Regions from separate parts of the Pseudomonas sp. 5Vm1k genome, predicted to be linked through region 2. Evidence: predicted binding sites of a transcription regulator. Region 2 holds the regulator's gene; each other region holds the start of a gene.
The links. The regulator FliA, encoded in region 2, starts transcription of late flagellar genes. The targets are predictions, from matches to a motif close to CTAAAGTTTNNNNNNNNNNNGCCGNTAA.
Positions count from the first base shown of each region.

Region 1 (10,272 bases), on a different contig from region 2:
GGTATTCCGGTGTCGAAAATGCTCGAAGGCGAGCGCGACAAGCTGATGAAGATGGAAAGCCTGTTGCACCAACGTGTAATCGGCCAGAACGAAGCGGTGATCGCGGTTTCTAACGCGGTGCGGCGTTCACGGGCCGGGTTGTCCGATCCGAATCGTCCGAGTGGTTCGTTCATGTTCCTCGGCCCGACCGGTGTCGGTAAAACCGAGCTGTGCAAGGCGCTGGCCGAGTTCCTCTTCGATACTGAGGAGGCGATGATTCGCATCGACATGTCCGAGTTCATGGAGAAACATTCCGTGGCTCGACTGATCGGCGCGCCACCAGGCTACGTAGGCTATGAAGAGGGCGGTTACCTGACCGAGGCGGTGCGTCGCAAGCCTTACTCGGTGATCCTCCTGGATGAGGTCGAGAAGGCCCACCCGGACGTGTTCAACATCTTGCTGCAAGTGTTGGAAGATGGCCGACTGACCGACAGCCATGGCCGCACGGTGGATTTCAAAAACACCGTGATCGTCATGACCTCCAACCTGGGGTCGGTACAGATCCAGGAACTGGTGGGTGATCGTGAAGCGCAACGCGCGGCGGTTATGGACGCGATTTCCACGCACTTCCGGCCGGAGTTCATCAACCGGGTCGACGAAGTGGTGATCTTCGAGCCGTTGGCGCGGGATCAGATCGCGGGTATCACCGAGATCCAGTTGGGTCGTCTGCGCAGTCGCCTGACCGAGCGTGAGCTGAAACTGGAGCTCAGCCCTGAGGCGATGGATAAGTTGATCGCCGTCGGCTACGACCCGGTGTATGGCGCACGGCCGCTCAAACGAGCGATCCAGCGCTGGATCGAGAACCCGCTGGCGCAGCTGATTCTGTCCGGTCGTTTCATGCCGGGCGAGACCGCCGTCGGCAAAGTGGAAAACGACGAAATCGTTTTCGACTGAGTCGTAATGCCAGTGAAATAAAGAAGGCCTCGCATTGCGAGGCCTTTTTTTCGCCAGGCTGTTGAACTGAAAGGAAAAGGCTTGTAAAGTGCGCCCCGCAGTAAGTCACCCGGAAGGGTTTCTGCTCCCCAAGCAGAAATCTGAAATAAGTTGCAAATCATTAACTTGAATGCAATTTAGGGGGTTGACAGAGGTGCTTAAGATTGTAGAATAGCGCGCCTCAGACACACGAACGCAGCGATGCGAACGGGTCGAAGAGATGCAGCAAGCTTCACCGTTGTAAATTGAAATATGTAGTTCCGTGATAGCTCAGTCGGTAGAGCAAATGACTGTTAATCATTGGGTCCCAGGTTCGAGTCCTGGTCACGGAGCCAATTTCAAACCGGGGTATAGCGCAGTCCGGTAGCGCGCCTGCTTTGGGAGCAGGATGTCAGGAGTTCGAATCCCCTTACCCCGACCATTTTTGGGTCGTTAGCTCAGTTGGTAGAGCAGTTGGCTTTTAACCAATTGGTCGTAGGTTCGAATCCCACACGACCCACCATTTTTGAAACCAGTTAACGCTGGGATCAGATCTTAAGATCAGAGGCCAAAAGCGCTGATCGAAGAAGGCGACTTGTAAAGGTCGCCTTTTTTTTACCGGGGTATAGCGCAGTCCGGTAGCGCGCCTGCTTTGGGAGCAGGATGTCAGGAGTTCGAATCCCCTTACCCCGACCATATTAAAAATCCTCGTATCGAAAGATACGGGGATTTTTTTTGTCTTTGAAAAAGCGAATCCGCTTCAAGTCATCGTACAACTTGCCGATAACGAGCCAACGGAGCGCGCACAGCGCGTCCATCTCCAGCCATAAAAACAAAAGGCGCTCGTTATGTTGCTTCGTCAGCTGAATATTGCCCCCCGTGCGGCACTGGGTTTTGCCCTGATTGCGGTGCTGGTGGCGTTGCTCGGGGTATTCGCACTGGGGCAGATGTCGAGCATTCGTGACAGCGAAGTGGCGGTTGAAAGCCAATGGCTGCCGAGCATCCGTGGTGGCGATGAGATCCGCGAGATCATGCTGCGTATCCGCACCATCTCTTTGCGCATGGCCCTGGACCAGGACCCGAAGAACATCGCGCAGTACCGTAGCCAGATGGACACCCGGGACAAGGAGCTGAGCGACAAAATTGCTGCCTATGACAAGCTGGTCAACAGCGCTGAAGGCAAACAGTTGTATGACCAGTTCAAAAGTACTTTCGCCGCCTACCGCTCAGGTATCGCCCAATCGTTCACCCTGGCCGAACAAGGGCGTCGCGATGAGCTGACCAAACTGCTGCTGGTGGACATGAAGACCGTGGTCGACGGCTCTGGCAAACAACTCAATGACCTGGCTGATCTGTTCGCCAAACAAGTCGCTGCCGAAAGCCAGAACTCCGCCGCGCATTACGAAACCTCGCGCACCATCGTCAGCCTGTTCATTGCCCTGGCGGCGCTGGCCACTGTCGGCCTGGCGATGTTGCTGACCCGCAGCATCGTGCGCCCGTTGAATGAAGCGGTGATCGCCGCGGAAAACGTGGCGCGGGGCGATCTCACCAACCCTATCGCCACCCACGGCAGCGATGAGGTCAGCCGTTTGCTCAAGGCGCTGGCGACCATGCAGCAGAACTTGCGTGAAACCCTGCAAGGCATCAGCGGCTCGGCCACGCAACTGGCCACGGCGGCCGATGAATTGAACGCGGTGACCCTCGACAGCACCCAGGGTCTGCAACAGCAGAACAACGAGATCGAACAAGCCGCGACGGCGGTCAACGAGATGACCACCGCCGTGGAAGAAGTCGCACGCAATGCGGTGTCTACGTCCGACGCTACGCGCCAGTCCAGCGAGTCGGCGCACCTGGGTCAGGAACGGGTCAGCGAAACCGCCAGCGCGATCAGCGCCCTTGCCAGCGACGTACAGCACACCGGTGAGTTGGTGCAGTCGCTGGCCAATCAGTCCCAGGACATTGGCAAGGTGCTGGACGTGATTCGCGCCATCGCCGAGCAAACCAACCTGTTGGCGCTCAACGCCGCAATTGAAGCGGCACGGGCGGGGGAGAGCGGTCGCGGTTTTGCCGTGGTGGCCGATGAAGTGCGAGCGCTGGCACATCGCACTCAGCAGTCGACCCAGGAAATCGAACAAATGGTCCAGGGCATGCGCAGCGGATCGACGCTGGCGCTGGATTCCATGCAGGCCAGCGCTTCCCGGGCTGCCAGCACATTGGTCCTGGCTGAGCGCGCTGGCGAGGCGTTGCAAACCATCACCGCGTCGGTGCATGAGATTCATGAGCGCAATCTGGTGATCGCCAGCGCGGCTGAAGAACAGGCGCAAGTGGCGCGGGAAGTCGATCGCAACCTGGTGAACATCCGCGACCTGTCGGTGCGCTCCGCCGCAGGTGCTGATCAGACCAGCGCTTCCAGCCATGAGCTTTCAAAACTGGCCAATGCCTTGCAAGGCATGGTGCAGCGCTTCCGGGTGTAAATCCACCAGACACAAAAAAGCCGCGCTTCCGGTCGGGAATGCGCGGCTTGTTTGTACTGAGGCTTAGGCGCCGTCTTGGTCTTTCAGGTGTTCAAACAGACCTTTTGGCATTTTCTTGCCATTGGCTTCGAAGTTGGCTTTCACGTTGTTGTAAGCCTCTTGCTCGTCGATGAAGCCGTCATGGTTGGTGTCGATCTTGTCGAAGTTGGACTTCGGCGCAACGGCCTGGAATTCGGCACGGGATACTTTGCCGTCGCCATCGGTGTCGGTCTTGGCCATCGACGCATCGCCGCATTTACCTTCGCCACATTTGCCTTCCGGGGTTTTCACGACCTGCTCGGCCGATGCCAGCAGGTAGCCTTGGGTCAATGGCTGGGACGCGAATACGGAACCGGTCAACATCATGCCACCGGCCAAAACAGCGCCGAGCAGACCGATAGTGTTTTTAGTGGTACGGGACATTTCAATTCTCCTGGGTTGCACGACACAACCGCTCGATAAGGGATGCCGCGTAGTGCGGCGTTAACCGAAGCAGGCGGTGCCTTGCTCGGGTGTGGCCATTTAGCGGGGCGGGTGTATCGCTACTGTGTCGTGCAAGGGGGGAGTTTGTAAGCGAAGGGGTGAAATCGTGGGGCGGGATACAGTGAGACACACATCCAAGAGTTGATGCAGAGCAAATGTGGGAGCGGGCTTGCTCGCGAAGGCGGTGTGTCATTCAACATTGATGTCGACTGACACTCCGCATTCGCGAGCAAGCCCGCTCCCACAGGGGGGTTGTGTTAATGCAGCTTCAGTCGCGGCTCAGTCCCGCGCCCAATCTTGCTCCCCAACATCAACATCGCCGTACGAAACGCGCCATACAACGCCATCTGGTGCATGCGATACAACGACACGTAAAACATCCGCGCCAGCCAACCTTCCAGCATCACGCTGCCGGTGAGATTGCCCATCAAGTTACCCACAGCCGAAAAACGTGACAGCGAGATCAGCGAGCCGTAGTCGGTGTACTTGTATTCCGGCAACGCCTTGCCTTCGATCCGCAGCTTCAGGGATTTGGCCAGCAACGACGCCTGCTGGTGCGCAGCCTGGGCGCGCGGCGGTACGTTGCGGTCGGTGCCCGGTTGCGGGCAAGCGGCGCAGTCACCGAAGGCGAAGATGTTCTCGTCGCGGGTGGTTTGCAGGGTCGGCAGCACTTGCAGCTGATTGATGCGGTTGGTTTCCAGGCCATCGATGTCCTTGAGGAAACCCGGTGCACGAATCCCGGCCGCCCAGACTTTCAGGCTGGCGTTGATCACTTTGCCATCGGCGGTAATCAGGCTATCCGTCGTGACTTCGCTGACCGCGGCATTGGTCATCACGTTGACCCCGAGTTTCTCCAGGGTTTTATGCACAGGCCCGCCGATGCGTTCCGGCAGGGCGGGCAGCACCCGTGGCCCGGCCTCGATCAGGGTGATGTGCATGTTTTCCGGTTTGATCCGGTCCAGACCGTAAGCCGCCAGTTCGTGGGCGGCGTTGTGCAGTTCTGCCGCCAGCTCGACGCCGGTGGCACCAGCGCCGACGATGGCCACGCTGATCTGTTCCACCACGTCCGTTTGCCCGGCATGGGCGCGCAGGTAGTGGTTGAGCAGTTGCTGATGGAAACGCTCAGCCTGTTTGCGGGTGTCGAGGAACAGGCAATGCTGCGCCGCGCCCTGGGTGCCGAAATCGTTGGTGGTGCTGCCGACCGCGATCACCAGCGAGTCGTAGCCCAATTCACGGGCCGGCACCAATTCCACGCCGGCTTCGTCATAAGTGGCGGCCAACTGGATTTTTTTCTCTGCGCGATCGAGCCCGCTCATGCGCCCCAGCTGGAACTCGAAGTGGTTCCATTTGGCTTGGGCAACATAGTTGAGTTCGTCTTCGGAAGAGTTCAGCGAACCGGCCGCCACTTCGTGCAGCAGTGGTTTCCAGATGTGGGTCAGGTTCGCGTCGACCAGCATCACACTGGCCGTGCCACGCTTGCCCAGAGTCTTACCCAGACGGGTAGCCAACTCCAGACCGCCGGCGCCGCCGCCAACGATGACAATACGATGAGTCATGGGGATATCTCGCAAGGCTAAAAGAAATCGGTGCGATTACCCGAGCGAGCGCGAGGCAGCTCATAGCGTCAGGTAACCGATAAGGCGGCTCAGCAAGCCCAAACCAATGGTCACTGCCAGCACCAGCACCAGGAGCATCCACGGCCGGAAAGGCCGGCGCTCGACTCGGTGTTGGGACAAGTGCAGGTACTCTTCGACATGCTTCTGGTCGTCTGGGTTCAGGCGGCTGGTCATATTGGGCCTCGTCAGGGGTAGACGTTGCTGAATGTGTAGAAGCTACAGGCTGATTTAACGAACGTTGAACGGAGCATAGCCGCTGTCGGGGACAGGCTCGACGCTCACGGTGTCGTCCAGTCGAATGATTCCACTTTGTAACACTCGGGCAGTGATTCCGCCATGGCCGCGAACGGCCTGAAAAGTCCCGGGGCCGAGGTTGTTTTGCAGGCGTGCGCACGGTTGGCACCAGCCTGTGGTTTCGAAAATCGCCTGGCCGATCTTGAAGCGCCGGCCCTTGAGGCTGAACAGATTGATGCCGCTGACGACGATGTTGCGCCGCAGATCATTCGGTAACACCGGTTTATCGTCCGGGCGGCCCATGAGCGAACTGATCACCGCCAGGTGTTCCCACTGAATCAACGTCACCTGCCGCGCATTACGCACGCCGGGGCGCGCCTTGTCGCCGGTCAAACCGGCCTCAAGTCGTGCTTCCACGGCCTCCAGTTCAATCATCGGCGCATGCGATTCCGGACGCACGCCGATCCAGCGTACACGGCCGATTTGCGGGACTTCGGCAATCAATTCCTGCAATGGGCTCACAGGCTGATCCCGACGTCGAAGACGATACTGCGCCCCAGGTTGCTGCGCAGAAAATCCGGTGCGTCCGGATGAGCGAACAACACACGGGCGAACGTCGGCCCGACCAGCGACAACGAGCGCCAGCCCTGGCGCAAGTATTCGGTGGGCGGGGGGAAATGGCTGTTGAGGTCCAGCACTTCGCGCTTGAGGCTGGCGAAGGCAATGATGTCCAGCTCGCCCAGGTCCATGCCGCGCTCTTTGTAGTTGTGGGCTTTTTTACGCAAGGTCGGCGCCAGTCTCAGCAGGAATTCATTGGCCGGAATGCGCCGGGGCTTGGCCTCGCGACGCACCAGCGAACTCAGGGAAAACGCGCTGCGCCGGCGTTGCAGTTCGTCGCGCCATTCGTCGTTGAGGCGTCGGCCTTCGTCGAGTACGAAGAACACCTCGAAACTGGCATCGCGAAACAGCACGTCCGGCGGCTCACCGGCGGGGGCGAATTCGTCGGCGCGATAGGGAATGTTCAGGCCTTGCAGCAGGCGCTGGCACACCCAACGCTCACGCTCCCATTTGCGGGCATTGGACAGGAACGCGTTGGCTTGCTCGGCCGCGATGGTCAGCAGGCGTAAATAATCTGAGTCATCCATAGGCCCAAGCTTAGCGTTCAAATGCGACAAGCAGAAAGCTTTGCATCCACTGGAGGCACTTTTGCGCCGGTGTATGCTGGGATGGAGACGTACCCAACAAGGAGTGTGACGTGGTGTTCAAGGGGATGGCGTCATGATCGGCGCAGAGTTGCTATCACCGCAGAGCCTGGCGGTCGGCTGGCTGATTTATGTACCCGTGGTGATCTGGGCGATCTGCCGCGCGCCATGGGTTGAGCTGTTCACCGACAGTCGCCGTCAGCATCTGCTGTTCGGCACGGTGTTCGCGCTGTTCATGCTGTGGCTGGTGCGGCGGGATTTCGATACCGGCGTGTCGTATCACTTTATCGGCATGACGGCGGTAACGTTGCTGCTGGACTGGCCCTTGGCGATTGTCGGCGCGCTGGTGGCGCAACTGGGTTTGGTGCTGCTCGGGCGTCAGGATCTGGCCGCCGTCGGGGTGAACGGCGCGTTGATTATCCTGTTGCCGGTGCTGGTCACCGAATGCTGCGCGATCCTGGTCGAGCGTGCCCAGCCGCGTAATCCCTTTGTGTATATCTTCGTTTCCGGTTTCTTCGCGGCGGCGCTGTCGGCCTTGCTGTGCCTGCTGCTGGCGCTGACATTGCTGTGGTTCGACGAACGTTTTGCGATGCCGTATTGGCTCGAAGATTTTGTCGGCTATCTGTGGCTGCTGATTTTCCCCGAGGCATTTATCAACGGGATGATCATCAGCGCGCTGGTGGTGTTCAGTCCTGAGTGGCTGGAGACGTTCAATCGCACGCGTTACCTTTCGGCGCCGTGGAAAGACGACGATCCCAAGTCTTGATCCACATCAAATCGACTGATCACTGACGCTTCCATGCTTCGGGAAACCTTTCAGGAGCACCGATATGAGCGTCTACGAATGGGCAAGGCAGGAGTTGCGTCACAGTCTGGATGCGGCGCAGGAAGTGGGGTTTGATCCGGGGTTGAGCCTGCGCGCCTTGCTCAGTGCGGTGGTGCAGCAGAGCAAGGCGGTGCGCAGTGTCGAGGATCTGGCGGATGAATTGCAGTTTCTCGCCGAGAACCTCGATGACGGTCAGGACTACGGCTTTATGCGGCCCTGATGCCTATGGATAAAGACGGGGGGTTAGTGACGTGGCTCGAAGTCTTCACTGAACAGGTCGTCCTCGGCGTCCGGGCTCACCGGGATCTTGTGTTCTTCCGACGCCCAGGCACCCAGGTCGATCAGTTTGCAACGATCCGAACAGAAAGGCCGGAAGGTGCTGGTGGCACTCCATTCGACAGGGGCGCCGCAGGTTGGGCAATTGACGGTTGGGGTCTGGCTCATGACTGGCCTCCACGCAAAGTTAAATAAAAGTGATGCAGGCGCTCGACCTCGCTGTGCAGCCAGGCGAGGTCGCGGTCGTTGACCACCACATCGTCGGCATGGCTCACGCGGTCCTGGCGGCTGGACTGGGCCTTGAGGATCGCCTGGACCTGTTGTTCGCTGGTCTGGTCACGCTGCAGGGTGCGTTCGATCTGCAGTTGTTCCGGGGCATCGATCACCAGCACCCGTTGGGTCATGGCGTATTGGCCGGACTCGATCAACAGCGGCGATACCAGGATGGCGTAAGGCGATTGTGCCTTGGCCAGATGGTCGACGATTTCCCTGGCGATCAGTGGATGCAGTAACGCCTCGAGCCAGCGGCGTTCCTCCGGCACTTCGAAGATCAGTTTGCGCAACGCGGCGCGATCCAGTTGCCCATCGGCTTGCAGCACGCCGGGGCCGAAGTGCTCAGTAATTTTCGCAAGCGCCGGACGCCCCGGTTCCACCACCCAGCGCGCCGCGTGATCGGCGTCCACCACGTGCACACCGAGGTCGATGAAGTGTTGGGCCGCCGCGCTTTTGCCGCTGCCGATGCCGCCGGTCAAGCCGAGAATCCAGGGTTTTTCCACAGGGGTATTCATTTCAAACCGACAAACTGCCAATAGAAGTCGGTTATTTGACCACCCCAGAGCAACGCAATCCAGCCGGCAATTGCCAGATAGGGTCCGAAGGGGATCGGTGTCGAGGTTTTCGCGTTACGCAAGCGCAGCAAAATTACCCCGAGAATCGCCCCCACCAGCGACGACAACAGGATGGTCAGCGGCAGTACTTGCCAACCGCCCCAGGCCCCGAGCATCGCCAGCAGCTTGAAGTCGCCATGACCGATGCCGTCCTTGCCGGTGATCAACTTGAACAGCCAGAACACCGACCACAGCGCCAGGTAGCCAGCCACCGCACCCCACAACGCATCGTGCAACGGCACGAACAGCTCGAAGCTGTTGACGATCAGCCCCAGCCACAACAGCGGCAGCACCAACACATCGGGCAACAGTTGATGCTCGGCATCAATCAGGCTCATCGCCAACAGGCCCCAAGTCAGCACCAGCATCAGGCAGCCAGGCCAACCGAAACCGAAATGCCAGGCGATGAACGCCGAGAGCAGACCGCAGGCCAGTTCGGTCAATGGGTAACGCTTGCTGATCGGGGCCGCGCAATGGGAGCAGCGACCGCGTAGAAACAGATAACTGAGCACCGGGATATTTTCCCAGGCGCGAATCTTATGAGCACAGTGCGGGCACTGGGAGTGGGGCAGCATCAGGTTGTAGGTCGGCAGGGGTGTTTCGGTGGGGAGGCCGAGAACATCGTGAGCCTGCATGCGCCATTCCCGTTCGAGCATTTTCGGCAGGCGCCAGATCACCACGTTGAGAAAACTGCCAATCACCAGGCCAAGCACCAGCGCGAAGATCACGAAGGCCAGAGGATAGAGGGTCAGATAGTCGTTCAAGGGCATGTCAGACCGCTGAGCCAAGTTGGAAAATGGGCAGGTACATGGCAACCACCAGGCCGCCGACAACAACCCCCAGCACCACCATGATGAACGGTTCCATCAGGCTGGTGAGGTTGTCGACCATGTTATCCACTTCGTCTTCGTAGAAACTGGCGACCTTGTCGAGCATGTCGTCCAGCGCGCCGGACTCTTCACCGATGGCCGCCATCTGAATCGCCATGTTTGGAAAGACGCCGGAGGTGCGCATGGCAAAATTGAGCTGCATGCCGGTCGATACATCCTGCTTGATGCGCAGCACCGCGCGCTTGAACACGATATTACCGGTTGCGCCGGCCACCGATTCCAGGGCATCCACCAGCGGCACCCCGGCGGCAAACGTGGTCGATAGCGTGCGGGCGTAACGGGCCACGGCGGACTTGTACATCAGCGCGCCCACCAGCGGCAACTTCAGTAGCCAGGTGTCCATGCGATCGCGAAAACCCTGGGACTTTTTCATCGCGCGACGAAAACCGAAGAC
Region 1 is NZ_JBSPCZ010000009.1:235,348-245,619, forward strand. Features, by position in the region: gene clpB (ATP-dependent chaperone ClpB) at 1-933, shown strand, start outside; tRNA gene ACWIKB_RS19480 (tRNA-Asn) at 1,232-1,307, shown strand; tRNA gene ACWIKB_RS19485 (tRNA-Pro) at 1,317-1,393, shown strand; tRNA gene ACWIKB_RS19490 (tRNA-Lys) at 1,399-1,474, shown strand; tRNA gene ACWIKB_RS19495 (tRNA-Pro) at 1,571-1,647, shown strand; gene ACWIKB_RS19500 (methyl-accepting chemotaxis protein) at 1,800-3,425, shown strand; gene ACWIKB_RS19505 (HvfA family oxazolone/thioamide-modified RiPP metallophore) at 3,489-3,887, opposite strand; gene ACWIKB_RS19510 (NAD(P)/FAD-dependent oxidoreductase) at 4,205-5,503, opposite strand; gene ACWIKB_RS19515 (DUF3094 family protein) at 5,564-5,737, opposite strand; gene ACWIKB_RS19520 (MOSC domain-containing protein) at 5,792-6,319, opposite strand; gene ACWIKB_RS19525 (DUF1780 domain-containing protein) at 6,316-6,942, opposite strand; gene ACWIKB_RS19530 (energy-coupling factor ABC transporter permease) at 7,076-7,765, shown strand; gene ACWIKB_RS19535 (hypothetical protein) at 7,830-8,045, shown strand; gene yacG (DNA gyrase inhibitor YacG) at 8,069-8,269, opposite strand; gene coaE (dephospho-CoA kinase) at 8,266-8,889, opposite strand; gene ACWIKB_RS19550 (prepilin peptidase) at 8,886-9,758, opposite strand; gene ACWIKB_RS19555 (type II secretion system F family protein) at 9,760-10,272, opposite strand, start outside.
Region 1: a site for FliA is predicted at 1,711-1,738, ahead of ACWIKB_RS19500 (methyl-accepting chemotaxis protein). Genes of this name have one in related genera too.

Region 2 (10,272 bases):
TCCATCAGTTCCGAGTCGACGCGTCGTTCACCCTTGCGCAGGATGTCGAACACGTTCTCGGCGATGTGACAGCACTCCACCAGTTCATTGAGCTGGAGGAAGCCGGCGCCCCCTTTTACAGTGTGAAAACCGCGAAAAATTGCATTGAGCAAGTCCGCATCATCAGGTCGGCTTTCCAGCTCGACCAGCTGTTCGGACAGTTGCTCTAGAATCTCGCCGGCCTCAACCAGGAAATCCTGAAGGATCTCTTCATCGGCGCCGAAGCTCATTAAGGGGGTGCTCCTAAGGTCTAAAAACCTAAAAAACCTAAAATTCTAAAACTCTAAAATCCCAGGCTGGATAACAAATCGTCCACATCGTCCTGACCGGACACAACATCTTCTCTTTTATCGGCATGAATCTGCGGACCTTCACCCTGCGAGAGATGTTTTTGCGGATCTTTTTCAGCCAGCATCGCTTCACGGTCATGTTCGATACCCGCAAAGCGGTCTACCTGACTGGCCATGAGCACGAGCTTGAGCAGGTTGCTTTCAACTTCGGTGACCAATTGGGTCACGCGCTTGATCACTTGACCGGTGAGGTCCTGGTAATCCTGAGCCAGCAGAATGTCGTTCAGGTTGCTCGACACCGTGCGATTGTCTTCGCTGCTGCGTGTCAGGAAACCGTCGACCCGCCGCGCCAGCTCGCGAAACTCTTCAGCCCCGACTTCGCGACGCATGAACCGTCCCCAGTCGGTGCTCAACGCCTGGGCTTCCTGGCTCAGGCCATTGACCAGCGGTGTGGCGTTTTCCACCAGGTCCATGGTGCGGTTGGCAGCGGCCTCGGTGAGCTTGACCACATAACCCAGACGCTCGGTGGCGTCCGTGATCTGCGAGACTTCCTCGGCTTGCGGCATGTTTGGGTCAATCTGGAAATTGACGATCGCGCTATGCAGCTCACGAGTGAGCTTGCCCACTTCCTGGTACAGGCCGCGGTCACGGGTCTGGTTGAGCTCATGGATCAGTTGCACAGCGTCGCCGAACCTGCCTTTTTCAAGGCTTTCGACCAATTCGACCGCATGTTTTTTCAGGGTCGATTCAAAATCGCCCTGTGAAGATTCGTTATGCTCCATAGCTCCCCCGTGGCGCAGTTGCTCAACCGATGCGTTCGAAAATCTTCTCGATTTTTTCTTTCAACGCCTGGGCCGTGAAGGGTTTGACCACATAGCCGTTAACACCGGCCTGGGCCGCTTCGATGATCTGTTCGCGCTTGGCTTCAGCGGTCACCATCAGCACTGGCAAGTGCTTGAGTTTTTCATCGGCGCGCACGTGGCGCAGCAGGTCGATACCGGTCATGCCAGGCATGTTCCAGTCTGTTACCAGAAAGTCGATGCTGCCGCTGTTGAGAACCGGAATGGCAGTAGTGCCATCGTCAGCCTCGACCGTGTTGGTGAACCCAAGGTCACGCAACAGGTTTTTAATGATCCGCCGCATCGTTGAGAAGTCATCAACGATGAGGATTTTCATGTTCTTGTCCAATTCGACCTCCAAGCAGTCTTAAACGCGCCCAGCACCTGGACGCGCCATTTCAATCAATCCGGCAAAGCACTCAAATGACTGTCTGGAGCACAACAGATCGAGACCGCTGCAGTTCAACACCACACCAGCCTCGTTCGCAGTGTCCCCACACTGCCTTCAGCGCGCTCGCCACTCCCCCAAACGCCCCCGCAAACGGGCCGCGCACTGGCTGTGTAACTGGCTGACACGCGATTCACTGACGCCAAGGACTTCACCGATTTCCTTGAGGTTCAGCTCTTCGTCGTAGTACAGCGCCAACACCAGTCGCTCACGCTCCGGCAAATTGGCAATCGCGTCCGCCAATGCAGCCTGGAAGCGTTCATCTTCCAGATCGCGTGACGGCTCCAGATGAGCACTGGCGCCATCCTCGTGCAGCCCTTCGTGTTCGCCGTCCTGCAAAAGGTCGTCGAAACTGAACAGGCGGCTGCCCAAGGTATCGTTCAAAATCCCGTAATAATCGTCGAGACTCAATTGGAGTTCGGCCGCAACCTCGTGATCTTTAGCATCACGGCCGGTTTTAGCTTCAATCGAGCGAATTGCGTCGCTGACCATGCGGGTATTGCGGTGGACCGAACGTGGTGCCCAGTCCCCCTTGCGTACTTCATCGAGCATCGCGCCACGGATTCGAATGCCCGCGTACGTTTCGAAACTCGCGCCTTTGCTGGCGTCGTATTTGGTCGACACTTCAAGCAGGCCAATCATCCCGGCCTGGATCAGGTCTTCCACCTGGACACTGGCCGGCAAACGCGCCAGCAAGTGGTAAGCAATGCGTTTGACCAGTGGCGCGTAACGCTCGATCAGCTCGTATTGCGCATCACGTGCCGATTTCTTGTAGAGGTTGTAGCCACTGGCTGTCATAGGACGGGTCCTGCGGTCTGTTGCACGAGACGCTCGACGAAAAATTCCAGGTGCCCGCGCGGGTTCGCCGGCAGCGGCCAGGTGTCGACCTTCTGCGCAATCGCCTTGAACGCCAGGGCGCACTTGGAGCGTGGAAAGGCTTCGTAGACGGCGCGTTGCTTCTGCACGGCCTTGCGCACGCTTTCGTCATAAGGCACGGCGCCGACGTATTGTAAGGCGACGTCGAGGAAGCGGTCTGTGACCTTGGTCAACTTGGCGAACAGGTTGCGACCTTCTTGCGGGCTCTGGGCCATGTTGGCCAGGACGCGGAAGCGGTTCATGCCGTAATCGCGGTTCAGCAACTTGATCAGGGCATAGGCGTCAGTGATGGAGGTCGGCTCGTCGCAGACCACCAGCAACACTTCCTGGGCGGCGCGGACAAAACTGACTACCGAGTCACCAATACCCGCAGCGGTGTCGATCACCAATACGTCGAGGTTGTCGCCGATATCGCTGAAAGCCTGGATCAGGCCGGCGTGTTGGGCCGGGCTCAGATGAACCATGCTCTGGGTGCCGGACGCGGCCGGGACGATACGAATACCGCCGGGGCCCTGCAACAGAACGTCGCGCAGCTCGCAGCGGCCTTCGATAACGTCGGCCAGGGTACGTTTGGGAGTCAGTCCCAGCAGAACGTCGACGTTCGCCAGCCCCAGATCGGCATCCAGCAGCATGACGCGCCGGCCGAGCTCAGCTAGAGCCAGGGACAAGTTCACTGACACGTTAGTCTTCCCGACGCCACCTTTGCCGCCGGTCACCGCGATCACCTGTACGGGATGCATGCTGCCCATGTTATTTCTTTACCTTGTCTTGCATAGACGGAGGCCACATTACTGGCTGCGCGTTCATCAACTGAACAATGCATGGCAGACCATCGATGTAGGTACAAAAACTGTTCATTAGTACCTCAGCCAACCTGCTTGGTCGGGCTGTGGTAAATATCAGCGAACATGTCAGCCATGGCTTCTTCGCTGGGTTCTTCCTGCATTTGCACGCTGACCGCGCGACTGACCAACTGGTGACGCCGTGGCAGATGCAAATCATCTGGAATCCGCGGGCCATCGGTGAGGTAAGCCACCGGCAATTCATGACTGATGGCCAGGCTTAACACCTCGCCCAGACTCGCCGTTTCATCCAGTTTAGTCAGGATGCAGCCGGCCAGCCCGCACCGCTTGTAGCTGTGATAAGCAGCGGTTAGAACCTGTTTCTGGCTGGTGGTTGCCAGGACCAGATAATTTTTCGATCTGATCCCGCGACCGGCCAGGCTTTCGAGCTGCATGCGCAATGCCGGATCGCTGGCCTGCAGGCCGGCGGTATCGATCAGCACCACGCGCTTGCGCAGCAGTGGGTCCAGCGCCTGCACCAGGGATTGCCCCGGATCGACGTGGGTCACTGACACATTGAGAATCCGGCCCAGCGTCTTCAGTTGTTCCTGAGCGCCGATACGGTAGCTGTCCATGCTCACCAGCGCGATGTTCTGCGCGCCGTACTTGAGCACGTAACGGGCCGCGAGTTTGGCCAGGGTGGTGGTCTTGCCCATGCCGGCAGGGCCGACCATGGCAATCACGCCGCCCTCTTCCAGTGGCTCGACTTCCGGTGTGGCGATCATCCGCGCCAGGTGCGCCAGCAACATGCGCCAGGCCTGACGAGGCTCTTCAATATCGGTAATCAGCGCCAGCAGGTCGCGGGACAACGGGCCGGACAAGCCGATGCGTTGCAGGCGACGCCACAGGTTGGCCTGGGCCGGACGACTGCCTTGCAGCTGATTCCAGGCCAGGGAGCCGAGTTGCACTTCCATCAGTTCGCGCAGGCTGTTGAGCTCGAAGCGCATCGAATCGAAAGCCCGCGGATCAACACCACCGGAGGCTGGCGCAGGGGCCGGCGCCGCACGGCGTGGTTGAGCGTAAGTCGGTTCGATCAATGGCTCGGCGGCGGTCAACGGCAGGCCGGCGAACAACTGGCGATTGGTGGTCTTGTCACCGTCGGTTTCGCCTTCGCCACGCAGGCTCAGCTCGGCCTGGGCAGTGACGATGCGCGACTGGGTCTTGCGCAGCTCATCCTCGAGTTCCATGTTCGGAACGCGCGGGGCCAGCGCCGACAATTTGTAATCCAGGGCAGCCGTCAGCTCGACACCGCCGGCGATCCGGCGGTTGCCAATAATGGCGGCATCAGCCCCCAGCTCATCACGAACCAGTTTCATGGCCTGACGCATATCGGCGGCGAAAAAACGCTTAACTTGCATAAACCACTACCTCAGCCGTTGGGCCCTACTGTCGCAACGATGGTCACTTGCTTGTTGTCAGGAATTTCCTGATACGCCAACACGTGCAAACCCGGGACTGCCAGCCTGCCGAAGCGCGACAACATCGCGCGAACCGGACCGGCTACCAGCAGAATCACCGGTTGACCTTGCATCTCTTGACGCTGCGCCGCTTCGATCAACGAACGTTGCAGCTTCTCTGCCATGCTTGGCTCCAGCAGAACGCCCTCTTCCGAGCCTTGTCCTGCCTTCTGAAGACTATTGAGCAATATTTGTTCCAACCTTGGTTCCAAGGTGATAACTGGCAGCTCCGACTCAGTCCCTACAATGCTTTGGACGATTGCGCGGCTTACACCAACGCGAACCGCGGCCACCAGAGCGGCAGTATCTTGACTCTTGGCGGCATTGTTGGCGATGGCCTCGGCAATGCTGCGAATGTCGCGTACTGGCACCTGTTCGGCGAGCAACGCCTGCAAGACCTTGAGCAGTTGCGACAGCGAAACCACACCCGGTACCAGCTCTTCAGCCAGTTTCGGCGAGCTTTTGGCCAGCAATTGCATGAGTTGCTGCACTTCCTCGTGACCAATCAGCTCACTGGAGTGCTTGTACAGAATCTGGTTCAAGTGGGTCGCCACTACCGTACTGGCATCGACCACGGTGTAGCCGAGGGACTGAGCCTGGGCGCGCTGGCTGATTTCGATCCAGACCGCCTCCAGGCCAAAAGCCGGATCTTTGGCGGTAATGCCGTTGAGCGTACCGTAGACCTGTCCCGGGTTGATCGCCAGTTCGCGATCCGGGTAAATCTCGGCTTCGGCGAGGATCACGCCCATCAGGGTCAGGCGATAAGCGCTGGGCGCCAGGTCGAGGTTGTCACGAATGTGCACAGTCGGCATCAGGAAGCCCAGATCCTGGGACAGCTTCTTGCGCACGCCCTTGATCCGCGCGAGCAACTGACCACCCTGGTTGCGATCCACCAGCGGAATCAGGCGATAGCCCACTTCCAGGCCGATCATGTCGATTGGGGTCACGTCATCCCAGCCAAGCTCCTTGGTTTCCTGGGCGCGGGCCGGGGATGGCAGCAGCTCTTGTTGACGCTTGACCTCTTGCAGGGCCTGGACCTTGACCACGTTCTGCTTCTTCCAGAACAGGTACGCGCCGCCAGCCGCCAGGGCCGCCATGCTGAGAAAGGAGAAGTGCGGCATGCCGGGCACCAGGCCCATGACTGCCATCAAACCTGCGGCCACCGCCAACGCTTTCGGCGAGGCGAACATCTGGCGACCGATCTGCTTACCCATGTCTTCCGAGCCGGAAGCACGAGTCACCATGATTGCGGCCGCTGTGGATAACAACAGTGATGGCAATTGCGCCACCAAACCGTCACCGATGGTCAACAGCGCGTAAACCTTACCGGCGTCGCCAAAACTCATGCCGTGCTGGAAGATACCGACCGCCATACCGCCGATCAGGTTGATGAACAGAATCAGCAGGCCGGCGATGGCGTCACCGCGCACGAACTTACTGGCACCATCCATGGAACCGTAGAACTCGGCTTCCTGGGCGACTTCCATCCGGCGCAATTTGGCTTGGTTCTGATCGATCAGGCCGGCGTTGAGGTCGGCGTCGATGGCCATCTGTTTGCCGGGCATCGCATCGAGGGTGAAGCGCGCGCTCACCTCGGAAATCCGCCCGGCGCCCTTGGTCACCACGACGAAGTTGATGATCATCAAAATCGCGAAGACCACGATACCGACCACGTAGTTACCGCCGATCACCACCTCACCGAAGGCCTGAATCACCTTACCGGCGGCGGCATGCCCTTCTTGACCGTGGAGCATCACCACTCGCGTGGAGGCCACGTTCAGCGCCAGGCGCATCAACGTCGCCACCAGCAAAATGGTCGGGAACACCGCGAAATCCAGCGGACGCAAAGCGTAGACGCAGACCAGCAGCACGACGATGGACAAGGCGATGTTGAACGTGAAGAACACGTCCAGCAGGAACGGCGGCACTGGCAACATCATCATGGCCAGCATGACCAGCAGCAACAGCGGCACACCCAGATTGCCCCGACTCAAGTCGGCGACGTTTGTGCGAGCACTGTTGAGTAACTGAGAGCGATCCACCGGTTTTCCCCGTTCCTTTAAAGCAAACTTTTGACGCCTGAAGCAGACGCAGAGCGGCTACTGCAAGAAGCCTTCCAACTTTTGCCGGGTTCTGAATGATCGTTCCCACGCTCTGCGTGGGAATGCAGCCCGGGACGCTCTGCGTCCCATCAAAAGCCGAACGCAGAGCGTCCAAAGAGGCATTCCCACGCAGAGCGTGGGAGCGATCTTAATGATCTTAAAATAGAGATTTATGCAGGCCTGAAAGATCAAAAGATCGCAGCCTTCGGTAGCTCCTACAGGGATTGCGCGCTGCCCGCGATGTTGCGGTGCAAACCCGTCCCGTAGGAGCTGCCGAAGGCTGCGATCTTTTGCTTTTAAACATCTCCAGCCACTTACTCGCCCTACACAACCCGCTCCCACAGGTTAAAGCCCGCCAATCACCCTGCCGTCAGAATCTGCTCGGGCGAGATAGGCCCAAAACTGAGCTCGCGGGCCTTCATGTACCGCATCCCCCTGAACATCTGAATGCCGTCTACCTCAACGAGATCCTCATGGGCATACATAAGCGCCACCACAGAGAAGGGCGCCAACACTTCATCCGTCTTCGAATGCCCCTCCATCAGATTGAGCGCCCATTGAAAGCTGACGGTCGGCAGATCTGCGATTTCAATCTGCCGCGCCGGGTCTTCCCATCGAAAGTACGCCCGCGCGGTGATTCGCAACGCTCCGTTTACGAAAGCAAATTCGGGCTTTCCATAACGGTGATCCATGTCGCCGCTTGACCAATCATCCATGTAGTTCTCGGTTCGCGTGAAGATGTCGCAAAGTGCCTTGCTGCTATGAATGTTTCCCGCCGCGCCAGAGAAATAGTCATAGGAATAGTGATAGGCCAACCCATTCAACTCTGGCCGAATGGCATTGATCGGGCTGTCCAGGTAACGCGCAATGTACACATTCGCCATCTGCACAAAGTGCGTGAAGTCCAGGGTCATGTCGAAGGTGACTGAATAGCCAATAGCCCGCTCTGCGCGATTTTCCTCCAGCCGCCCCGCAACAAACTTCAACTCCATGCCTTGAAGCTTTCTGTATTCAACTGCTGCCATGATCAATCTCCCAGCCTTGATGGATGTCGACTAATGACATCCCTCAAGAGGAGAGCCGTCTACTGTCAGAACTAACAGGTACGATGGCTTTTCGGACAGGCGGGAGGTTGTTGGAAGGTCAATCGATCGCAGCCTCGTTGCACTCGACAACCCCTACAGGGGATCGCATCTCATATGGGAGCTGTGTAGGAGCTGTCGAGTGCAACGAGGCTGCGATCCTTTAAGAATCGCGACGCAAATCCGGCGGGATCGGCAGGTCGTCCTTGAGCGGATCCGGGCGCTTGCCCTTGCCGGCGCGGTGCTGGCGGATCTGGTAGACGTAGGCCAACACCTGGGCAACCGCCAGGTACAGGCCGCCCGGGATTTCCTGGTCGAGTTCGGTGGAGTAATAGATCGAACGCGCCAGGGCTGGCGATTCGAGCAGCAGCACCTCGTTGGCCACGGCGATTTCGCGGATTTTCAAGGCCAGGAAGTCACTGCCCTTGGCGATCAGCATCGGCGCACCGCCCTTCTCCGGGTCGTACTTGAGCGCCACGGCGTAGTGCGTCGGGTTGGTGATGACCACGTCGGCATCGGGGATCGCCGCCATCATCCGGCGCTGGGACATATCGCGCTGCAACTGACGAATCCGCTGTTTGACCTCCGGCCGACCCTCCTGATCCTTGTGCTCGTCGCGCACTTCCTGCTTGGTCATCAGCAGCTTTTTATGGCTTTCCCACAACTGCACCGGCACGTCGACCGCAGCGATGATGATCAGCCCGCACGCCATCCACAACGTGCTCCAGCCCACCACTTGCAGGCTGTGAATGATCGCCATTTCCAGCGGTTCGTGGGCAATGCGCTGCAAGTCGTCGATGTCCGAGGACAACACCGCCAGCGCGACAAACAGGACAATGATGAACTTGGCGAACGCTTTGAGCAGCTCCATCAGGGCTTTGGTGGAAAACATCCGCTTGAGGCCACTGAGCGGGTTCATGCGGCTGAACTTCGGCGCCATGGAGCCGAACGCAAAGAGCCAACCCCCGAGAGAAATAGGGCCGATGATCGCCGCCAGTACCAGCGAGATCATGATCGGCTGAATCGCCCACAAACCGATTTGCCCGGAGTGCAGCAAGTAACGGGTCATGGAGCTCTGATCCATGATCACTTCCCGCGGCAGGGAGAAGTTGATGCGCATCAACTCCATCATGTCCTGAGCCAGGGCACCGCCGAAAATCAACAGCGCGCTGGCACCGACGAGCATGATCGCCAGGGTGTTGAGTTCCTTGGAGCGCGCCACTTCGCCTTTGTCGCGAGAGTCTTTCTTGCGCTTGTCTGTGGGGTCTTCTGTTTTGTCTTGACCGCTTTCGCTCTCAGCCATGACTCAGCGCGCCTGTGCCAGTTCGCGTAAAAACTGCAAGGCCTCGACGGCCATGGGTTGATACTGGTTGAGAATATCCCCCAGGCTGACCCAGAGGATGAACATCCCGAGCACCAGCGTCAGCGGAAAACCGATGGAAAAGATGTTCAGTTGCGGTGCCGCCCGGGTCATCACGCCAAATGCGATGTTGACCACCAGCAACGCCGTGATCGCCGGCAATACCAGCAATAGCGCCGCCCCCAGCACCCAGCCGAGCTTGCCGGCCAGTTCCCAGAAATGATTGACCATGAACCCGCTACCGACCGGCAGCGTGGTGAAGCTTTCGGTGAGCACTTCGAAGACCACCAGGTGGCCGTTCATCCCCAGGAACATCAGCGTCACCAGCATGGTGAAGAACTGCCCGATCACCGCCACCGACACGCCGTTGGTGGGGTCGACCATGGACGCGAAGCCCATGCCCATCTGGATCGCGACAATCTGCCCGGCAACAACGAACGCCTGGAAGAATAACTGCAAGGAGAAGCCCAGCACCGCGCCGATGATGATTTGCTCGCCGATCAGCAGGAGACCGCTGAGGTCCAGCGGATTGACCGGTGGCATCGGCGGCAAGGCCGGCGTGATGACGACTGTTATCGCCAGGGCGAAGTACGCCCGCACACGCCGGGGCACCAGGGTTGTACCAAAAATCGGCATGACCATCAGCATCGTACCGACGCGAAACAGCGGCAACATGAACGTCGCCACCCAAGTGCTGATCTGGGTATCAGTCAGTTGCAGCAGTGACATGGCTTAGCCGATGACCATAGGAATGCTGCCGTACAACCGCTGGATGTATTCCATGAAGGTCTGTACCAGCCACGGGCCGGCGACGATCAGCGTCACCAGCATCACCAACAGGCGCGGCAGGAAGCTCAAGGTCTGTTCGTTGATCTGGGTCGCCGCCTGGAACATTGCGACCAACAGGCCCACCAGCAGGCTCGGAATCACCAGCACC
Region 2 is NZ_JBSPCZ010000005.1:124,847-135,118, reverse strand. Features, by position in the region: gene ACWIKB_RS11990 (chemotaxis protein CheA) at 1-269, opposite strand, end outside; gene ACWIKB_RS11985 (protein phosphatase CheZ) at 323-1,111, opposite strand; gene ACWIKB_RS11980 (chemotaxis response regulator CheY) at 1,134-1,505, opposite strand; gene fliA (RNA polymerase sigma factor FliA) at 1,674-2,414, opposite strand; gene fleN (flagellar synthesis regulator FleN) at 2,411-3,241, opposite strand; gene flhF (flagellar biosynthesis protein FlhF) at 3,358-4,692, opposite strand; gene flhA (flagellar biosynthesis protein FlhA) at 4,704-6,833, opposite strand; gene ACWIKB_RS11955 (hypothetical protein) at 7,253-7,918, opposite strand; gene flhB (flagellar biosynthesis protein FlhB) at 8,139-9,278, opposite strand; gene fliR (flagellar biosynthetic protein FliR) at 9,282-10,064, opposite strand; gene fliQ (flagellar biosynthesis protein FliQ) at 10,068-10,272, opposite strand, start outside.

Region 3 (10,272 bases), on a different contig from region 2:
GCGCCCGAGTTTGCGCGCCGCCGCGGAAAACGAACCTTGGGTCGCGGCCTGGACAAACGCCAGCAGCACTTCGTGAGAGGCCATGAACTATCGCCTTGATCGATGGTTATTGATTATGAAGTATCGGTGTGCTGACAGATCATGGCAACCACACTCACTCAGGGAGTCTGGCCATGAACGCCAACAAATCCATTACTGAACGTATTTTCCAGGCCATCGGTTTCGAACTGCTGGCCGTATTGATCTGCACCCCATTGCTGGCATGGGTGATGGATAAACCGATGCTGGAAATGGGCGTCGCAACCGTGGCCATCGCTGCCCTGGCCCTGGGTTGGAACGTGGTGTTCAACGGGTTTTTCGACCGGTTGCTGAAGCGCTACGAAATTGTGCGCAACGCCTGGGTCCGGGTCGTGCATGCGCTGTTGTTCGAGGGCGGTTTGATCGTGATGGGCGTGCCGCTGATTGCCTGGTGGCTGAGCATCAGCCTGTGGCAAGCGTTTCTGCTGGACATCGGTGTGCTGCTGTTCTTCCTGCCGTACACCTATGTTTACCACTGGGGGTATGACGTGGTGCGGGAGCGGTTGGTTTTGCGCAGTTCTTGCGAAGGGTAAAAGCAAAAATCAAAAGATCGCAGCCTTCGGCAGCTCCTACAGGATCGGGTTTTCACGCGGTCAATGTAGGAGCTGCCGAAGGCTGCGATCTTTTGATCTTGATCTACCGCGACTCACACAACTCACTCACAAACGCCAAAAACGCCCGAACCTTCGCCGCCGGCAAGTGCCGCGACGGGTACAGCGCATACAACGGAAATCGCTCATCCGGCCAGTCGGGAAACAACTCCACCAGCCTTCCTTCCTCCAGCGCCGGAGCAACCCCCAAATCCAGCACCTGAGCAATCGCCTGGCCACTTTCACACACGCTGTGCAAGGTGCCGACATCATTGACCAGCAACCGACAATGCGGCTGCACGTGCAGCACGGCGCGGCCCGGACGATGAAACTCCCAACCAAACGGCCGTGCAGTCTGCGGATCGCGAAACTGTACGCACACATGCTGCTCATCTTCCATATCCAGCGGCGCCAACGGTCGGCCATGACGCTTCAAATACGCTGGCGAGGCGAGGGTCAGGACGCGCACTTCCAACAACTTGCGCGCCACCAACGACGAAGACTGCGGATGGCCGAAGCGCACCGCCAAATCGAAGCCGTCCGCCACCATGTCGCCCAACTGATCGCGGGTTTGCAGTTCCAGATACAACTGCGGATAGCGCGCCATGAACTGCCCCAGCTTCGGTCCCAGAATCAGCCGCGAAAAATACGGGTCCATGTTGACCCGCAGCCGTCCTTGCACCTGAGTGGCACTGGTCGAAGCCGAGTTGGCGGCTTCTTCGAGGCTGGCCAGTAACGGCGCGATTTCCCCATGGAAACGCCGACCTTCATCGGTAAGGGTCACCGTGCGGGTGGTGCGGTCGAACAGCCGGATGCCCAAGCGTTTTTCCAGTCGAGCGATGGCGCGACTGACCCCGGACGGCGTCAGGTCCAGCACCTCGGCGGCCCGGACAAAACTGCCGCCATCCACCACCGCGCTGAACACACCCATGCCACTGGCGAGGCTGGCATCAAAGCTCATTGGTGACTCCAGATCATTTGTTCAATGACATTCATGCTATCGGAGAATGTCAGCGCTGCGCTCAATAATCTGCCCATCGCGACAACCGTCGCCATCCAGCAGGAGAACAGCTGATGTACGCAGTCATGGGCATTACCGGGAAAGTCGGCGGCGCGGTCGCCAAGACATTGCTGGCAGCCGGGCACACCGTTCGCGCGGTGGTGCGCAACGTCGATAAAGGCGCGGTGTGGGCGCAACAGGGGTGTGAACTGGCGGTGGCCGATGTCGATGATCGCGACGCCATGGCCAAGGCATTCACCGGTACATCCGGGGTGTTTGTGATGATGCCGTCGAATTTTGACCCGTCCCCAGGCTTCCCGGAAACCCGGCAAGTGGTGGAGAACATTCGCTCGGCGCTGGAAACGGCGCGGCCAGGCAAAGTCGTAGGTTTGTCGACCATTGGCGCTCAGGCCTCCCAACCGAATTTGCTCAATCAATTGCGAATGCTGGAGCTGGCGTTGGGTTCGCTGGCGCTGCCAGTCACCTTTTTGCGCCCGGCCTGGTTTATGGAAAACGCCTTGTGGGATGTCGAGCACGCGGTCGGTTCGGGTGTCATTCCGAGCTTCCTGCAACCTTTGGATAAGCCGGTGCCAATGATTGCCACCGCTGATGTCGGTCGAGTTGCCGCACAGCTGTTACAAGAGGATTGGCGCGGTCAGCGCATCGTCGAACTGGAAGGCCCGCAACGGATCACGCCGTTGCAACTGGGCGCCGGTTTCAGCGAACTGTTGGGCAAACCGGTGCGCATGCACGTCGTGCCACGTGAGACCTGGAAGGCACTGTTCGAAAGTCAGGGGATGAACCATCCGCTGCCACGGATGCAGATGATCGATGGTTTCAACGAAGGCTGGATCGAGTTTGAAGGTGAGCCGAGCAAGGGCCGGGTCGAATTGTTGACCGTCCTCAAGCAGCTACTGACGAATTAGGCCTGTAGGAGCAAAGCTTGCTCGCGAAAGCGGTCTATCAGTCGACATCGACATCGACATCGACATCGACATTGACTGACACACCGCCTTCGCGGGCAAGCCTCGCTCCTACAAAGGCGCCGCTGTGGGGTACAGATTTTGTGTACACCGAAACCCGGTGTAGGAGCGAAGCTTGCTCGCGAAGACGGTGTGTCAGTCAACAGTTGCGTTGGCTGTGAAACCGTCTTCGCGGGCAAGCCTCGCTCCTACAGGTCGGGGTTGTGCGTCAGACGTGGAAGTAGCCTACGCACGAATCGAACGGCAGGCGCTTGAGTTCGATTTTGTTCAGGTCCAGCACTTCGCGCAGGGCTTTGGTTTCGCCCGGGAAGTTGCGGTAAGCCACTTCGTCCAGCACCACAACCGCGCCTTTTGGCATGTACGGCAGGAAGGTTTCCAGGGCGACTTTGGTCGATTCGTACAGGTCGGTGTCGAGGATCAGCATGGCCACGACCAGGTCCGGACGGGTTTTGACCCACTCTGGCACGGTCTTGACGATGTCGCCTTTCACCAGCTCGCAACGCGGGATGCGGTTGACCGGGCGCAGCAGGTCGTTGGCGTCGATCATGTCCTGGATCAGCGACTGGTCGGTGTCGGAGAACATGGTTTCGTTGACGTCCGCCGGGTCTTCTTTCTTGTCGATGCTCTGGAAGCCTTCGAAGGTGTCGAAGCCGATGATCGAACGGTTGATCGCGTACGGTTCCAGGATCATCGACAAGTGCATGTAGAGCATCAGCGAGTTGCCCTTGTACACGCCGCACTCGATGATCGCGCCCGGTACTTCAGCGACTTTCTTGAACAGCTCCATGCGCGACAGCGCAGCGGTCACGCCAATGCGGTTGGCAAAGACGAACGGCGCGTCGGCCACATACTCGGCATCGACCCGTTTCAGGACGTTGGCACGGGTTTCGTTGTACTGGGCCTCGGCGGGCGTGATGCGACGCTTGGTCATTGCTGGATTCCTTGGAAATTCGAAAAGTCGTGGGCGTGGAAATAGTCTTTGAAACCGGCGCCGACGTCAGGGCAGGCGCTGTCGACGTTGATCGCGCCGCGCTTGTGCTTGAGGTCGTCGAGGTGCATCAGGCGGAAGTCCACGCTGAAGCGGGTCTGTTGCGTGTGGTTCGGCACAGTACCGTGCAGGTGCGAACCGGAGAAGATCAGCATGTCACCGGTGTTGCCGGCCACGCGCACTTCGGAAGCACTGTTGATCGCCTCTAGCGGCACCGGGTGCACGCGGGCTTCCTCTTTGAGGTTGTCCTTGGCTTTGTGCCGCTGATTGCTGATCCAGTCGTTGAGGCTCCATTCGCTGGAGGTGTTCTTCACCGGCACGTCGAAGTAGCCGCCGTTGATCATCATGGTCTGGTCGGGGCTGATGGTGTGCACCGGCATCCAGGTGTTGATCTGGCAATCGACGCTACCGTACCAGGTATCGCGATGGGGTTTGTAGGCGTAGCTGACGCCCGCGTGCAGGTACTCGTAGTTGGGCACGACGCGAATCCGCGGCACGTCGAAAATGTACTCGCGCGGGTCGACACCGATTTCATCGATGAACGCCAGGATCAATTCCTTAGCGCGCAGACTGTTGGTGAACTGGCCCTTGAGGCGTGTCACCAGTACCACGAATTCTTCCACCGGCATCAACGTGTGCAGGGCCTGGTGGTGGGTTTCGCCGTTGAAGGCGGCAGTGATGCTTTCCTGGGCGAACGCGCACAACTCTTTGGCGGCACGCAGCTCAGTGTTCAAGAAGATGTCGCCGGCGTAGATGGCTTCTTTGAAGTCAGCTTTTTTCTGAAGCTGATTGATGTACAGATTCACGGTTCGCACTCCTGAATGCATCGAGTCTCTAAGGAATCGGCACCACGTTAACAAACTGAAGTGCGAACCATCGTCTGACAGGTCAATAAAGATGAAATTGGAAGAAATGGCGACGAAATGCGTTGGCCGGACAAAAAAAATCCCGGCTCGGGAGATGAGCCGGGATGCTGGCCCTTGTAGGAGCGAAGCTTGCTCGCGAAGGCGGTCATTCAGTCAACAATTGCGTTGAATGTTAAGCCGTCTTCGCGAGCAAGCTTCGCTCCTACACAGGTCCGGGGTGGGTCAGAACAATTTGGTGAACAACCAATACAAACTGCCCGACAACAGTATCGCCGCCGGCAAGGTCAGCACCCAGGCCATCAGCAGGTTACGGATGGTCTTCATCTGCAAGCCGCCGCCATTGGCGACCATGGACCCGGCCACGCCTGAGGACAACACGTGGGTGGTCGACACCGGCAAGCCGAACATGTCGGCTGCGCCGATGGTCAGCATGGCCACGGTTTCCGCCGACGCGCCTTGGGCATACGTCAGGTGGGTCTTGCCGATTTTTTCACCGACAGTCACCACGATGCGCTTCCAGCCGACCATGGTGCCCAGCCCCAGCGCGATGGCCACGGCGATCTTCACCCACAGCGGAATGAAGCGCGTTGAGTTGTCGATCTGCTGCTTGAACAGTTGCAGCTTGCCGCTGGTGTCGGCGTCGAAGTTGCCGACCTTGTTCTTGTCCATCAGGCGAATGGTTTCGCTGGTCAGGTACATGTCGTTACGCACGTTGCCCACGGCCTCGGCCGGGACTTTCGACAGCGAACCGTAACCCTTCACCTGGGCACCGATGCTACCGGTCAGGGCGGCGAGGGCAGGGACCAGTTGTGGCGTGGCTTCCTTGCTGCGCACGTAATCGGACAGCACCGGGCGCGGGTCGGCCGGAGACTGCAGCGGCGAAGCTTTTACCAGCGCTTGCTGGGTGACTTCGGCCACGGCGGCGAATTGCAGCGCCTGATCGGCTGGCATGGTGCGGTTCAGCGCATACGCCATCGGCAGGGTGCCGACCAGGATCAACATGATCAAGCCCATGCCTTTTTGGCCATCGTTGGAACCGTGGGCGAAGGACACGCCGGTGCAGGTCAGGATCAACAGACCGCGAATCCACCACGGTGGTGGCGCATCGCCTTCCGGTGCCTTGTACAACGCGCGATTCTTGACGAACGCGCGCAAGGCCAACAGCAGCAACGCGGCACAGCCAAAACCGACCAATGGCGAGAGCAGCAGCGCGTATCCAATCTTGGTTGCTTGCGCCCAATCCACACCGCTGGTGCCATCGCGGCCGTGCATCAGGGCATTGGCCACGCCGACGCCAATGATCGAACCGATCAAGGTGTGCGACGACGAGGCCGGCAGGCCCAGCCACCAGGTGCCGAGGTTCCACAGGATCGCAGCGATCAACAGGGCGAAGATCATGGCAAAACCGGCGGAGGAGCCGACTTGCAGAATCAGCTCCACCGGCAGCAACGCGATGATGCCGAACGCCACCGCGCCGCTGGACAGCAACACGCCGAGGAAGTTGAAGAACCCGGACCAGGCCACCGCGAAGTTCGGCGGCAGCGAGTTGGTGTAAATCACCGTGGCCACGGCGTTGGCGGTGTCGTGGAAGCCGTTGACGAATTCAAAACCGAGGGCGATCAACAGCGCCACGCCGAGCAGCAGAAATGGCGTCCAGGTGGTCACCACGGTGCCGAGTTCGTGCATGTCGTGCATCAGGCTGTAAGCGGTGAACAACAAGCCGCTGGCCAACACCCCGAAGAAAATCACCAGGGTGAACAGGCCGGGTTTTTTATTGAGCTGCGGTCTGGCGCTGCTGGCGGGCGCCTGGGCAGTCGTATAGGAAGGAGTAGCCATGCCGGACAATCCTGAGGAGGGAAGGAGTGTCGCCCATGATCGTTTCAAAATATGACAGAGAGACTGCGGTGGGTCAGTGTTTGGGTTTTTTTGCTCCCGTTGATCCGAATCCACCACGAATATGATGGCGTCGCACGACCTGTGGCGAGGGGGCTTGCCCCCGTTCGGCTGCGAAGCAGTCGCAAAACCTACTGACGCGGTATGACTGAAAGAATGCATGGGAGCGCTTCGCACGCCAACGGGGGCAAGCCCCCTCGCCACAGGGGTCGGGGCGTTTTAATAATCCTGGCGTTTTCGGAACGCCCAACGCCCGGCCAGCACGGTAAACGTTGCCACCAACGCCACCAGAATCCAGAACCCTTCCGGATCGCCAGCCAGCGGGATCCCGCCCACGTTCATGCCAAAAAAACCGGCAATGATGTTGATCGGCAGCGCCAGCACCGTCACCACGGTCAGCGTAAACAGCGTGCGGTTGCTCTGTTCGTTGAGGTTGGCGGCGATCTCTTCTTGCAACAACTTGATCCGTTCACCCAGGGCCGTGAGGTCGTTGATGATCAGCGCAAACTCCTCGGTGGACTTGCGCAGTTCCTTGACGTCCTCCTTCTGCAACCATTGGGGCGGCCGGTTGAGCAGACGCAGCAACGACCCCGGCTCCAGCGCCAACAACCGTTGCAGGCGCACCAGCACCCGGCGATTGGCGCCCAGTTCGGCGCGGTTGGTCGACAGCCGCGACGAGAGCAATTCATCTTCGATCTGATCGACGCTCTGGCTGGTCTTGCGCACGATCTGCGTCAGCACTTCGCCCTGATCGCGCAGCAGGTGCACCAGCAACTCCAGCGGTGAACGAAAGCACTCGCCGGCCTTCACCGACGAACGCAATTTATCCACCGAGTGCAGCGGTTGCAGGCGCGCGCTGATGATCAGCTTGCTGCGGGCGCAGACCCACAACGTCGAGACATCCGACGAGACCATGCTGCTGAGGTTGAACACCACATCGTTGACCACCGCCAGCAGCGCCGAATCGACGTGCTCGATACGGGTCGAGCGCGAACCTTCGTGCAGTGCTTCGAAAAACTCCTCGGGCAATTCCAGATGGCTTTTCATCCAGCGCTCGCACGCGGCGTGGGCCAGGTTCAGGTGCAACCAGAGGAATTCATCGCTCTCTTCAGACTGCTGCAAGCAGCGCAGCGCCTCGGCCGAATCGATCTCCCGACCACGCTCACCGGGACGAAAACGGAAGCCGTAAAGCAGGCCGAACAAGTCAGTGTCGCGGTGGGCATGATCGATGCTGTGGTTCATGAGGTCTCGCTGGGAGGTACGTCCGGCTGTAGCGCCTGTAGCAGCTGTCGAGCGGAGCGAGGCTGCGTTCGGCGGCGAAGCCGTCGTCAGATTTGAGCACGCGGTTTACCTGAAACACCGCGTTGACCGATTTTGCGACGGCTTCGCCGCCGAACGCCGCCTCGCGCTGCTCGACAGCTGCTACGGCAGCTACGGCGATTGCTACCGGGCATCATCGCAAGGAGTCTTGACGGTTTTGTGACAGTTGCGTGGCGGCGCAAACGTGTGCGTTACCGATGGTCGGGAATGATTAAAGAACCGCTCTGGCACGCCGATGACGCAGGTGTTAGGTTGCGCGGCCCGGGCCACGAACCGGGACCGCAGACAGGGAAGTTTGGACGTCTTTCACGCCCAATCAGGCGTGCCTCATTCCTGTCATGAGTATCATCCGATGCTGCAAAAATCCCTGAGAGCCCAAATCCTCGCGTTGCTCGGCGGTAGCCTGTTGGCGATGTTGCTGATCGCTTTGGCCTGCTTTCACTTCCTGTCCAGCGGCGTCCAAAGTTACGCCAACCTGATCGACGGCCCGCTGCACACTTCGCAGTTGATCGATGAAGCCAACCTGCAATTCAAGGTGCAGGTTCAGGAATGGAAAAACGTGTTGCTGCGCGGCAAACAGCCAGCAGACCTGGACAAATACTGGAAGCAATTCGAAGACCGTCAGCGCGACGTGCAAGGCATCCTCGGCGAACTGGCCGGGCAGAAAGGCCTGGATGGCCAACTCAAGACCCGCATCGAACGCCTGCGTGACGAACACCGTCAATTGGGTAGCGCTTACCAGAAGGGGCGTGATGCCTACGTAGCCGCCGGTGCCGACCCAGCCGCCGGCGACACCGCCGTCAAAGGCGTGGACCGCGCCACCAGTGATCAGATGAGCGAACTGGTCGGCGAACTGCGCAAGCAAGGCACCGAGCAATCGGCGCTGATCAGCGCCGGGGCCGAGCGCACCGTGATGCTGGGGATCATCGTGATGCTCGCTTCCGGTCTGTTGATCGGCCTGTTGAGCCTGTGGTTGATCAACCGCAACCTGGTTGACCCGATTCGCAAACTGATCGACTACGTGGCGCAACTGAGCCAGGGCAAATTTGCCGAACGCGTCGCCAGCACCCGTCAAGACGAGTTGGGCAAACTGGCGATGGCCGCTAACACCTTGCGCGATTTCCTCGCCGAGACCTTCAACCGCTTGCAGCGCAGCGCCAAGGACCTGGACAGCGCCAGCGGCGAGTTGAACGCCATCGCCGGCCTCATGGCCAGCGGCACCAACGAGCAGTTCAACCGTACCGATCAGGTGGCCACGGCCATGAACGAAATGTCTGCCACCGCCCAGGAAGTGGCGCGTCACGCGGCCGACGCAGCACGCGCCGCCGATGATGCCGACCAGTCTGCCCAGCAAGGCGAAAAAGTCATGCAGGGCACTATTCACACTATCACCCAGATGCGCGGCGAAATCGCCAACACCGCCTCCGTCATCCGCCGTCTGGAAACCGACAGCGGCCGCATCGGCAAGGTGCTGGAAGTGATTCGCGGCATCGCCGAGCAGACCAATTTGCTGGCACTCAACGCGGCAATCGAAGCGGCCCGTGCCGGTGAAGCTGGTCGCGGATTCGCGGTCGTGGCCGACGAAGTACGCAGCCTGGCCCAGCGCACAGCGGCATCGATCATCGAGATCAACCAGATCATCCAGACCGTGCAAACCGGTGCGGTGGACGCGGCTCAGGCGATTGAAAGCGGCCAGTCGCGCAGCGAAGAAAGTGTCGCGCAAGTGACCGAAGCCGGCGCGATGCTGGAGCGCATCACCCATGCCGTGGAAGCCATCCGTGACATGAACCGCCAGATTGCCACCGCCGCCGAAGAGCAGACCTCGGTAGCCGAAGACATCTCGCGCAACCTCACCGAGATCACCACGATTGCCAGCACCAACCTGGACAACGTGCAGCGCACGGAAGCGGCCAGCCACAACCTGCACGGCTTGTCGGGGCAGTTGAATGAAGTGACGGCGCGCCTCAGCGCTTAATGGAAAACGGCTTTGTACCGGCTCGCTTACCGAGCCGGTACACAGTCGATCTCAAGTGCGGCCAAGGGATGTCGATGATGGATTTAACCTAACCCTAATAGGAGAAATCCCATGGTCAGCATCACCTCCGTTTCAATCAATCAGACCCTCTCGACGCCGACGAGCAAAACCTCGATCAGCGACAACACTACAGAAGACACCACCTCCGCAACTGCAAGCACCACAGACGCAAGCGATGCCACCAAGGCATCTGCTGGCGGTGCTGCGCCCGCTGGCGGCGGCAGCAGTTCGAGCAGCAGCACTGAATCCGATACGGTGAAAGAACTGCGCAAGCAAATCGCCGAGCTGCAAAAGCAATTGCAGGAACAACAGCAGCAACTGCAAGCGGCTCAGGCCAAGCAGGAAAGCGCTGATGCCAAAGCCGCCGATGTAGCGGCGGCGCAGTCGCAGATTTCAGCCACATCGGGTTCGTTGCAAACGGCAACCGCTGCGTTGTTGCAGGCGTTGCAGGATGAAGGCGGCAGCACGTCCGGGTCGATGGTCAGTACGACGGCGTGATGGACTGAGGACATAAAAAAA
Region 3 is NZ_JBSPCZ010000006.1:82,533-92,804, reverse strand. Features, by position in the region: gene ACWIKB_RS13850 (LysR family transcriptional regulator) at 1-84, opposite strand, end outside; gene ACWIKB_RS13845 (multidrug/biocide efflux PACE transporter) at 174-611, shown strand; gene ACWIKB_RS13840 (LysR substrate-binding domain-containing protein) at 715-1,629, opposite strand; gene ACWIKB_RS13835 (NmrA family NAD(P)-binding protein) at 1,743-2,594, shown strand; gene ACWIKB_RS13830 (TylF/MycF/NovP-related O-methyltransferase) at 2,860-3,582, opposite strand; gene ACWIKB_RS13825 (phytanoyl-CoA dioxygenase family protein) at 3,579-4,445, opposite strand; gene ACWIKB_RS13820 (inorganic phosphate transporter) at 4,728-6,341, opposite strand; gene ACWIKB_RS13815 (transporter) at 6,618-7,640, opposite strand; gene ACWIKB_RS13810 (methyl-accepting chemotaxis protein) at 8,071-9,693, shown strand; gene ACWIKB_RS13805 (hypothetical protein) at 9,805-10,251, shown strand.
Region 3: a site for FliA is predicted at 7,930-7,957, ahead of ACWIKB_RS13810 (methyl-accepting chemotaxis protein). Genes of this name have one in related genera too.